2 regions of the Streptomyces sp. NPDC051020 genome follow, and region 2 is predicted to be linked to the other one. Evidence: riboswitches for the same ligand, from Rfam matches in the RefSeq annotation. Region 2 holds a riboswitch; the other holds the start of a gene.
What was found. Region 2 has a riboswitch for cobalamin ahead of AB0N06_RS19415 (cobalamin biosynthesis protein). Riboswitches for the same ligand answer to the same signal wherever they lie in the genome.
Positions count from the first base shown of each region.

Region 1: linked by a shared signal. The riboswitch ahead of AB0N06_RS27005 (ABC transporter substrate-binding protein) and the one ahead of AB0N06_RS19415 (cobalamin biosynthesis protein) in region 2 are both predicted to bind cobalamin.

Region 1 is NZ_JBFBCG010000057.1:39,447-43,787, forward strand. It holds gene AB0N06_RS26995 (ABC transporter ATP-binding protein) at 1-129, opposite strand, end outside; gene AB0N06_RS27000 (iron chelate uptake ABC transporter family permease subunit) at 126-1,133, opposite strand; gene AB0N06_RS27005 (ABC transporter substrate-binding protein) at 1,217-2,257, opposite strand; cobalamin riboswitch at 2,320-2,508, opposite strand; gene AB0N06_RS27010 (beta-ketoacyl-[acyl-carrier-protein] synthase family protein) at 2,589-3,812, opposite strand; gene AB0N06_RS27015 (acyl carrier protein) at 3,809-4,069, opposite strand; partial or broken gene AB0N06_RS27020 (acyl-CoA dehydrogenase) at 4,185-4,341, opposite strand, start outside.
Region 2 is NZ_JBFBCG010000033.1:19,210-23,550, reverse strand. It holds gene AB0N06_RS19425 (inorganic phosphate transporter) at 1-1,257, shown strand, start outside; gene AB0N06_RS19420 (hypothetical protein) at 1,270-1,503, shown strand; cobalamin riboswitch at 1,656-1,787, shown strand; gene AB0N06_RS19415 (cobalamin biosynthesis protein) at 1,935-2,915, shown strand; partial or broken gene AB0N06_RS19410 (cobyric acid synthase) at 2,912-4,341, shown strand, end outside.

The DNA.
Region 1 (4,341 bases), on a different contig from region 2:
GGGGCCGAGGAGTCCGACGGTCGCGCCGGGCGGAGAGACGAGGGAGACCCCGTCGAGGACAAGACGGCCGCCCGCCTCGCGGGAGACTCGCTGGGCACGCAGACCTGCGGTGGTACCGATGGATGTCATGTGGTCCTCCGGGTTCGGTAGAGGACCAGAACGAACGCGGGTACGCCGATGAGGGCGGTGACGACGCCCACCGGCACCTCCTGCGGATCGAGGACGGTCCGGGCGAGCGTGTCGACCCAGACGAGGAACACCGCCCCGGCCAGCGCGGTGACCGGCAGCAGCTGCCGGTGCCCGGAGCCGGTGAGCGCCCGGGCGGCATGCGGCAGCACGAGCCCGACGAAGCCGATGGCACCCGCCGAGCTGACGAGCGCGGCGGTCAGCAGCGCGGTCGTGCAGAGCAGCACGATCCGGGTGCGGCCGACATCGACTCCCAGGGCGGCGGCCGCGTCCTGACCGAAGGCGAAGGCGTCGAGCGTTCGGGCGTGGCCCAGCGAGATCAGCAGGGTCACGACGAGCACGGGGAAACAGACCCACACATCGGTCCAGCCGACCCCGCTGAGCGAGCCGAGCAACCAGAACAGCACGCCTCGGGTCTGCTCGGCGTCGGCCGCGGTCATCACCACGAAGGAGGTCAGCGCGGAGAACAGCTGCATGGCCGCGACGCCGGAGAGGACGACCCGGTCCGTCGTACCGCCGAGGGTATGACTGAGCAGCAGCACCAGGGCGAACGAGCAGAGTGCCCCGATGAACGCCCCGGTCGAGATCGACACCGCTCCCCCGCCCACCCCGAGGACGACGACCACGACGGCACCCGTCGACGCCCCGGAGGAGACGCCGAGGACGAACGGGTCGGCGAGCGGATTGCGGAGCAGGGACTGCATGACCGTGCCGCACACCGCGAGTCCGGCGCCGCACACGGCGGCGAGCAGGGTACGGGGCATGCGCAGGTTCCAGATGATGCCGTCCCGGACAGGGGTGAGCCGCGATTCGCCCACCCCGAGGTGGGCGGCCACCGCGGACCAGACGTCGGCGACGGAGATCCGGGCGGGGCCGATGGTGACGGCGATGGCGACGGACAGCGCGAGCAGGGCGAGGCCCGTGGTCCACAGCACACCGTCGCGCAGCCCCCGTGCGCCACCGGCCCTGCGGTGCCCATCGGTTCCGGGTGCCTGCTCCGTACGTACCGCTGCGACCCGTTCGGTGTCCGTCACCCGGCGAGCCCGAACGTCCGCAACCCGGCGGCGACCTGTTCCAGACCCTCGACCGTCCGGATGGACGGATTCATGGCCTGGCCGCTGAGCAGCACGTACCGCTTGTGCTTGACGGCGTCCATGTTCTTCGTCGCGGGATTGGACTCCAGGAACTCGATCTTCTTCGCGGCGCTCTCGGCGGTCTGTGCCCTGCGCGTCAGATCGCCGATGACCAGGACGTCGGGGTTGCGGTCGGCGACGGTCTCCCAGCTGATCTGCGGCCATTCCTCATGGGTGTCGTCGAAGACGTTCTTCGCTCCGAGCTCCCTGGTGATGACGCCGGGTGCACCGCAACAGCCAGCCAGGTACGGGGCCTTGGAGTCGGAGAACCAGTAGAGGAGAGTGGCGTGGGAGGCGTCGATGCCGTCGGTGGCCTTCTTCACCCGCTCCCGCAGCCGGGCGACGAGCTCGTCGCCGCGCTGCTGAACGCCGAACACGGCGGCCAGGTCGCGCACTTCGCCGTAGACGCTGTCCATGGTCAGTGCTTCGGTACGCGCTCCGTCGCCGCCGCCGCTGTTGTCCTTGCCGGTGCAGTCGGCGGGCGACACGTAGGTGGGGACACCGAGCTCCTCGAACTGTTCGCGGGGGGCGACGCCGCCCTTGGCGAGGGTCGATTCGAACGAGGCGCTGACGAAGTCGGGTTCCTGGTCGAGGACCTTCTCCGACGACGGCCGGTTCTCCGAGAGGCGTGGCACCTTCGCGTTGGCCTTCTCCAGCCCCTTCATCACCGGGTCGGTCCAGGTGGCTGTGGCCGCCAGCCGGTCGGCGAGGCCGAGGGAGAGCAGGATCTCCGTCGATCCCTGGTCGACGGAGACGGCGTGGTGCGGTGCGGCTTCGACGGTGACGGTGCGACCACAGTTCCTGAGCGTCACCGGATAGCCTTCGCCACCAGCTGACTTGGCCGCGGAGTTGTCGGTCCCTCCGCCGCACGCGGTCAGCAGGAGGAGTGCCGCCGGGAGCAGGGCGGCGGTGCGGGCGGGGCTGGCTATGGACGGCACGGAGTCCCTCTGCGTCTCAGGGCCCATGCGCGGAGCCCACTGTACGAAGTGCTGTCGCCCGGTACCGGGCGACAGGTGCCAGCAGGTCTTCGGACTCGGGTTCCTTCGGACGGGACGCCTTCCCAGGACAACCGTGGATGTCCCAGTGGCCGTGGCCCCGCCCGTCCCCCTCACCGCTGCGCGTCAGCTCCGGATTCGCACCGGATTCCCTGACCCCTACGTGGAGTTTGACTGGCTTCGGCAAGCTATCACGCGGCCCCGCGCGGCTCGTCGGCGGTGCGGTGGGGCCAAAGGCGTCCCGGCCGTACCGTACCGTCATGTCTGCCCCTGCCTACGGACTCTGGAGGGCGACCACGGCGTTGTGGCCGCCGAACCCGAAGGAGTGGCTCACGGCGCGCCGGACGGGCCGGTGGCGGGGCTGTCGGGTGACGCAGTCGATGTCGAACTCGGGCGCCGGGGCGTCCAGGTTGGCGATCGGCGGTACGACCCCGCGCTGCAGCGTGAGGATCGTCAGCCCCGCCTCGATGGCTCCGGCGGCCCCCATGCAGTGGCCCAGTACCCCCTTGGGGGCGGTGACGGGTGGCCGGTGCGGGTAGGCCCGGCTGATGAGAGCGGCTTCGATGGCGTCGCCCAGCGGTGTCGACGTGCCGTGCGCGTTGACGTGTTCGACGTCCGCGGCCGCCCAGTCCGCGTCGCGCAGCGCGGCCTCTACCGCGGCCCGGGCGACGGCGCCGGACGGGTGCGGACTGGTGGGATGGTGGGCGTCGGTGGTGGCGCCTGTCCCGGCGAGCAGCGCCCGCGGAACCGCTGCCCGGGCCCGTGCGTCATCCGCCCGTTCCAGCACCATGACGGCGGCGCCCTCGCCCATGACCAGGCCGGCACGATCAGCCGCGAACGGCCGGCAGAGGCGGCCCGGGTCGCCGTCCCTCGTGGCGGCGGCACCGGACCGCGCGAATCCGGTCATGGCGACCGGGAAGACGATCGACTCGGTGGCTCCGGCGATGGCGAGGTCGCATTGCCCGGTGACCAGCAGGTCCCGGGCGACGGAGAGCGCGGTGACCCCGGAGGAACAGGCGGTGCACGGCGCCAGGCTGGGACCGGTCGCCCCCATCCGGATGGCGATCTCCGCCGCGGGCATGTTCGGAATGGTGAGGAGGATCCCCGCCGGCGACGTGGCCCCCGGCCCGCGCCGGTCGAGGGCGACGGCCTGTTCGGTCAGGCCCGCGGATCCTCCGCTGCTGGTGCCGACGACCACGGCGACCCGGCTGCCGTCCCAGTCGGCCGGGTCCAGTCCGGCGTCCGCGACCGCTTCCCGCGCGGCGAGGACGGCGAATTTGACGTACCTCCCCATCCGGAAGGCCGCACGGCCGCCGACCGCGTCGTCCAGATCGAAACCGGAGACCGTGCACGCGAAGTCGATCGCGCAGCCTTCGAGCTCGGGGACGGTGCGGGCCGGTGAGACCCCGGCGCACACCCCGTGCCAGGTGGTGTCGGTGTCGTTGCCGACCGGGGTGATCATCCCCAGGCCGGTGACGGCGACGGCAGGCCTGTTCATCGGGCGTTGCTCATCGCGGGGTCGCCGCTCACCACGGCATCGATGAACGTCGTGATGTCGGCGAGGGTGGCGTCCTTGTAGAGCTTGCCGGAGTCGGCCTCGACCCCCAGCGTCTCCTTGATGATGACGGCGAACTCGGCGACGGCGAGGGAGTCCATCTCCAGGCTGTCCATCGTGGAACCCGGAAGGATCTCGGCGGCCGGCACCTTGAAGGTGTTCGTGAGAACGTCGGTGATCTGGGGGTGGATCGCGCTCATGATCTTCCTCTTCGCTAGGTCGTGCAGGTCGCGCATTTCATGCAGGTTCTACCGATTCCCGGGACGGTGGAACGCACGGTCCCGATGCCGAAGTAACTGACTCCCGATCTGCCGGTTACGCCTTGCGGCGAACCGATTCGCCAACGATCACCCGTGGCTTCGCACAGCGCCGGGAAAGGACGGATGTGGTGCCCCAGTACGCCAGCAGAACGGCCCGGACTCCAAGGGCCCCGACCGCGTCCCGTACCCTGCACAGCTGTCCGGCGGTTCGC
Region 2 (4,341 bases):
ATCGTGACAGCTCTAGTGTTCGATTTCACGAACGGTTTCCATGACACCGCGAACGCGATGGCGACCACCATCTCGACCGGTGCCCTCAAACCCAAGACAGCGGTGGCCATGTCCGCCGCTCTCAACCTCGTCGGCGCCTTCCTGTCGGTGGAGGTCGCCAAAACGATCTCCGGCGGGATCATCAACGAGGACGGGCTGCGGACAGAAGTCATCTTCGCGGCCCTCGTCGGCGCCATTCTGTGGAATCTGCTCACCTGGCTGGTCGGCCTGCCGTCCAGCTCGTCCCACGCACTCTTCGGCGGCCTGATCGGCGCCGCGGTGATGTCGGCGGGCTGGTCCTCGGTCGACGGCGGAACCGTCGTCACCAAGGTGCTGCTGCCCGCGGTCGCCGCCCCGGTCGTCGCGGGTGTCGCCGCGCTGCTGGCGACCAGGCTGACGTACCGGATCGGCGGCGGGAACCGCAACGAGGCCCAGGAGAAGGCCACCGCCAAGGGCTACCGGGCCGGCCAGATCGCCTCGGCGGGACTGGTCTCGCTCGCCCACGGCACCAACGACGCGCAGAAGACCATGGGCATCATCACCCTGGCCCTGGTCACCGGTGGCGTCCTGTCCCCCGGCTCGAACCCGCCGATCTGGGTCATCGTCTCCGCCGGTCTGGCCATCGCACTCGGCACCTACCTGGGCGGCTGGCGCATCATCCGCACCATGGGCAGCGGCCTCACCGAGCTCAAGCCGCCACAGGGCTTCGCCGCCCAGACCAGCGCGGCCACGGTCATCCTGGCCTCCTCGCACCTCGGCTTCTCCCTCTCCACCACCCAGTCCTGCTCCGGCGCCGTGATGGGTGCGGGTCTGGGCCGCCCGGGCGGTGTGGTCCGCTGGTCCACCGCGACCCGGATGTTCGCCGCCTGGGGTCTGACCCTGCCGGCCGCGGGTCTGGTCGGCGCGGGCGCGGAGTTCCTCACCAGGCAGGGCACCTGGGGTGTCGTCGCCGTCGCCGTCCTGCTCATCGCGGGCTCCGGAGCGATCTGGCTGCTGTCCCGGCGCAAGCCGGTCGGGCACGGCGATGTCGCGCCCACCGGTGAGGTCGCCGAACCGGCGGGTGTCATCACCACCGCCATCGCGGCCGTCACCCCGCCGCCGCCCGCCGGGACGGCTGCGGTCGCCACGGCAGTGGACACGACCACGGACCTCAAGACCACCATCCCGGCCCAGCCCGGAACCGTCGCCGCCGATCCGGCGCGGCCCGCCACGGTGTAAGGACAGATCACCATGAACATCGACTGGGCAGCTCTCGGCTCCGTCTTCGGCGTCTCGCTCGTCGTCACCGTCGCGCTGGTGGGCCTCTTCACCCTGGGCATCGTCGGCCTCTCCAAGCAGCCGGAACCGGCCGCGGAGGGTGGCTCCACCGGAGGCTCCCTGGTGCTCGCCCGCGTGGGCGGGTACCTCTGCTTCGGGCTCTGCGCGGCCTCGGTCGCGTACGGGATCTATCTGATCGTCGCCTGAGCCCCTTCCCGCACTCCCCCATCGGGCCGGACACACCTCGCGTGTGTCCGGCCCGATGTGCGTCTGCGCACACTGCACCGCCGCAGGTCAACGCCAGGTTGACGGGCGTTCGCGGAGCGTGGTGGACTGCCGGAGCCATTTACGGCGACAGCAGAGGAAGCCGGTGTGAATCCGGCGCGGTCCCGCCACTGTCACCGGGGAGCGGTCCCCCACACCGGAAGTCACGGCCCGCGCATGCGGGCTGGAAGGCCGGGGGAACTGCGGATCCGGGAGCCAGGAGACTCTCGCCGCCGGTCACGTCGAACCAGGGCGCGGACCCTGAGTGAGGACATATCGCCATGCCCGGCTGCCGTGCGTCCGCCGTTTCTGTGCCGCTCTCACCAGGAGCCGGCTGTACCGAGGTCCTTCGAGGCAGCACGGCCGGCTGAGCCGTGCGAGCCGACCGCATCTTCGCGTACGGCGCCGCCGCCGGCCTGATCGGCGATCTGCTGCTCGGTGATCCCCGCCGGGGGCATCCGGTCGCCGCCTTCGGGCGGGCCGCGGCGGGCGTCGAACGGCGTCTGTGGCGCGACCACCGCGGGTGGGGCGCCCTGCACACCCTGGTCTGCGCCGGAGGCGCTGCCGGTGGAGCCGCGCTGGCCGCCCGTGCCGTACGCCGTCATCCCGCCGCCTCCGTCGCCCTGACCGCGGCCGCCACCTGGTCCGTCGTCGGCGGCACCTCGCTGGGTCGCGAGGCGCGCGCCATCGGCGGCGCGCTCGCCGCCGGTGACATCGAGCTGGCCCGGGAGCGCCTCCCCCATCTGTGCGGGCGCGACCCGCACTCCCTCGACGGGCCGCAGATCGCGCGCGCCGTGGTGGAGTCCGTGGCCGAGAACACCTCGGACGCGGTGGTGGGTGCCCTCGTGTGGGGCGCGCTGGGTGGCGTGCCCGGACTCGTCGCCTTCCGTGCCGTCAACACCCTCGACGCGATGGTCGGGCACAAGTCGCCCCGCCATCTGCGCTACGGCTGGGCCTCGGCCCGCCTGGACGACGTCGCGGGCTGGCCCGGCGCCCGGCTCACCGCCGCGCTCGCCGTGGTTGCCGGGGGGCAGCCACGTCGAGCGCTGCGGGCCTGGCGGGCGGACGCGGGCAGGCATCCGAGCCCCAACGCGGGTCCGGTGGAGGCCTCGTTCGCGGGGGCGCTCGGCGTACGGCTCGGCGGGACCCTCGCGTACGGCGGGCGTGTCGAGCACCGGCCGGTACTGAACGGCGCGACCGGCCGTGCGGTGGAGACCGGGGACATCGAGCGCGCGGTGCGGCTGTCGCGCCGCGTGGGGGTACTGGCCCTCGGCGTGTGCGCGGCGGGCCGGCTGATCGCAGGACGGTGGTCGCCCCCGGGGCGGCGTGCGGCTGCGGGACGGAGCGGGAAATGAGCGGCGGACTGCTGGTCGCCGGAACCACGTCGGACGCGGGCAAGAGCGTCGTCACGGCAGGCATCTGCCGGTGGCTGGTGCGCCAGGGCGTGAAGGTCGCGCCGTTCAAGGCGCAGAACATGTCGCTGAACTCGTTCGTCACCCGCGAGGGCGCGGAGATCGGACGCGCGCAGGCGATGCAGGCGCAGGCCGCCCGGGTGGAACCGACCGCGCTGATGAACCCGGTGCTGCTCAAGCCCGGCGGCGACCGGTCCAGTCAGGTCGTCCTGATGGGCAGGCCGGTGGGCGAGATGAGCGCGCGCGGCTACCACGGGGGGCGACAGGAATCCCTGTTCGGTACGGTCGTGGACTGTCTGGAGCAGCTTCGGGGCACCTATGACGCCGTGATCTGCGAGGGGGCGGGCAGCCCGGCCGAGATCAATCTGCGGCGCACCGACATCGTGAACATGGGGATCGCGCGGGCCGCGGGGTTCCCCGTCATCGTCGTCGGTGACATCGACCGCGGTGGCGTCTTCGCCTCGTTCTTCGGCACGACGGCGCTGCTCAGCGCCGAGGACCAGGCGCTGATCGCCGGCTATCTGGTCAACAAGTTCCGCGGCGACGTGTCGCTCCTGGAGCCGGGTCTTGACATGCTGCACGGGCTGACCGGGCGGCGGACGTACGGAGTACTGCCGTTCGCCCACGGCCTGGGCATCGACGAGGAGGACGGGCTGCGGGTCTCGCTCCGCGGGGCCGTACGCGAGTCGGTCGTCGCACCGCCGCACGGCGAGGACGTGCTGCGGGTCGCGGTGTGCGCCGTGCCGCTGATGTCGAACTTCACCGATGTGGACGCGCTGGCCGCCGAACCGGGTGTCGTGGTGCGGTTCGTGGACCGGGCGGAGGAGCTGGCCGACGCGGATCTGGTGATCGTGCCGGGCACGCGCGGGACGGTGAAGGCGCTCGCCTGGCTGCGGGAACGGGGGCTGGCCGACGCGCTGCTGCGACGGGCGGCGCAGGGGCGTCCGGTGCTCGGCATCTGTGGCGGGTTCCAGGTGCTCGCGGAGCAGATCGAGGACGAGGTGGAGTCGCGGGCGGGGCGGGTCGACGGGCTCGGACTGCTGCCGGTGCGGATCCGGTTCGACCGCGAGAAGACCCTCGCCCGGCCGGTCGGTACGGCGCTCGGGGAGCCGGTGGAGGGGTACGAGATCCACCACGGGGTCGCCGATGTGCGGGGCGGCGAGCCGTTCCTGGACGGGTGCCGGGTCGGCGCGGTGTGGGGGACGCACTGGCACGGGTCGCTGGAGAGCGATGCGTTCCGGCGGCGGTTCCTGGGGGAGGTCGCGCGGACGGCGGGACGGCGGTTCGTGGCCGCACCCGACACGAGTTTCGGGGCGTTGCGGGAGGAACAGCTGGATCGGCTGGGGGATCTGATCGAGGAGCACGCCGA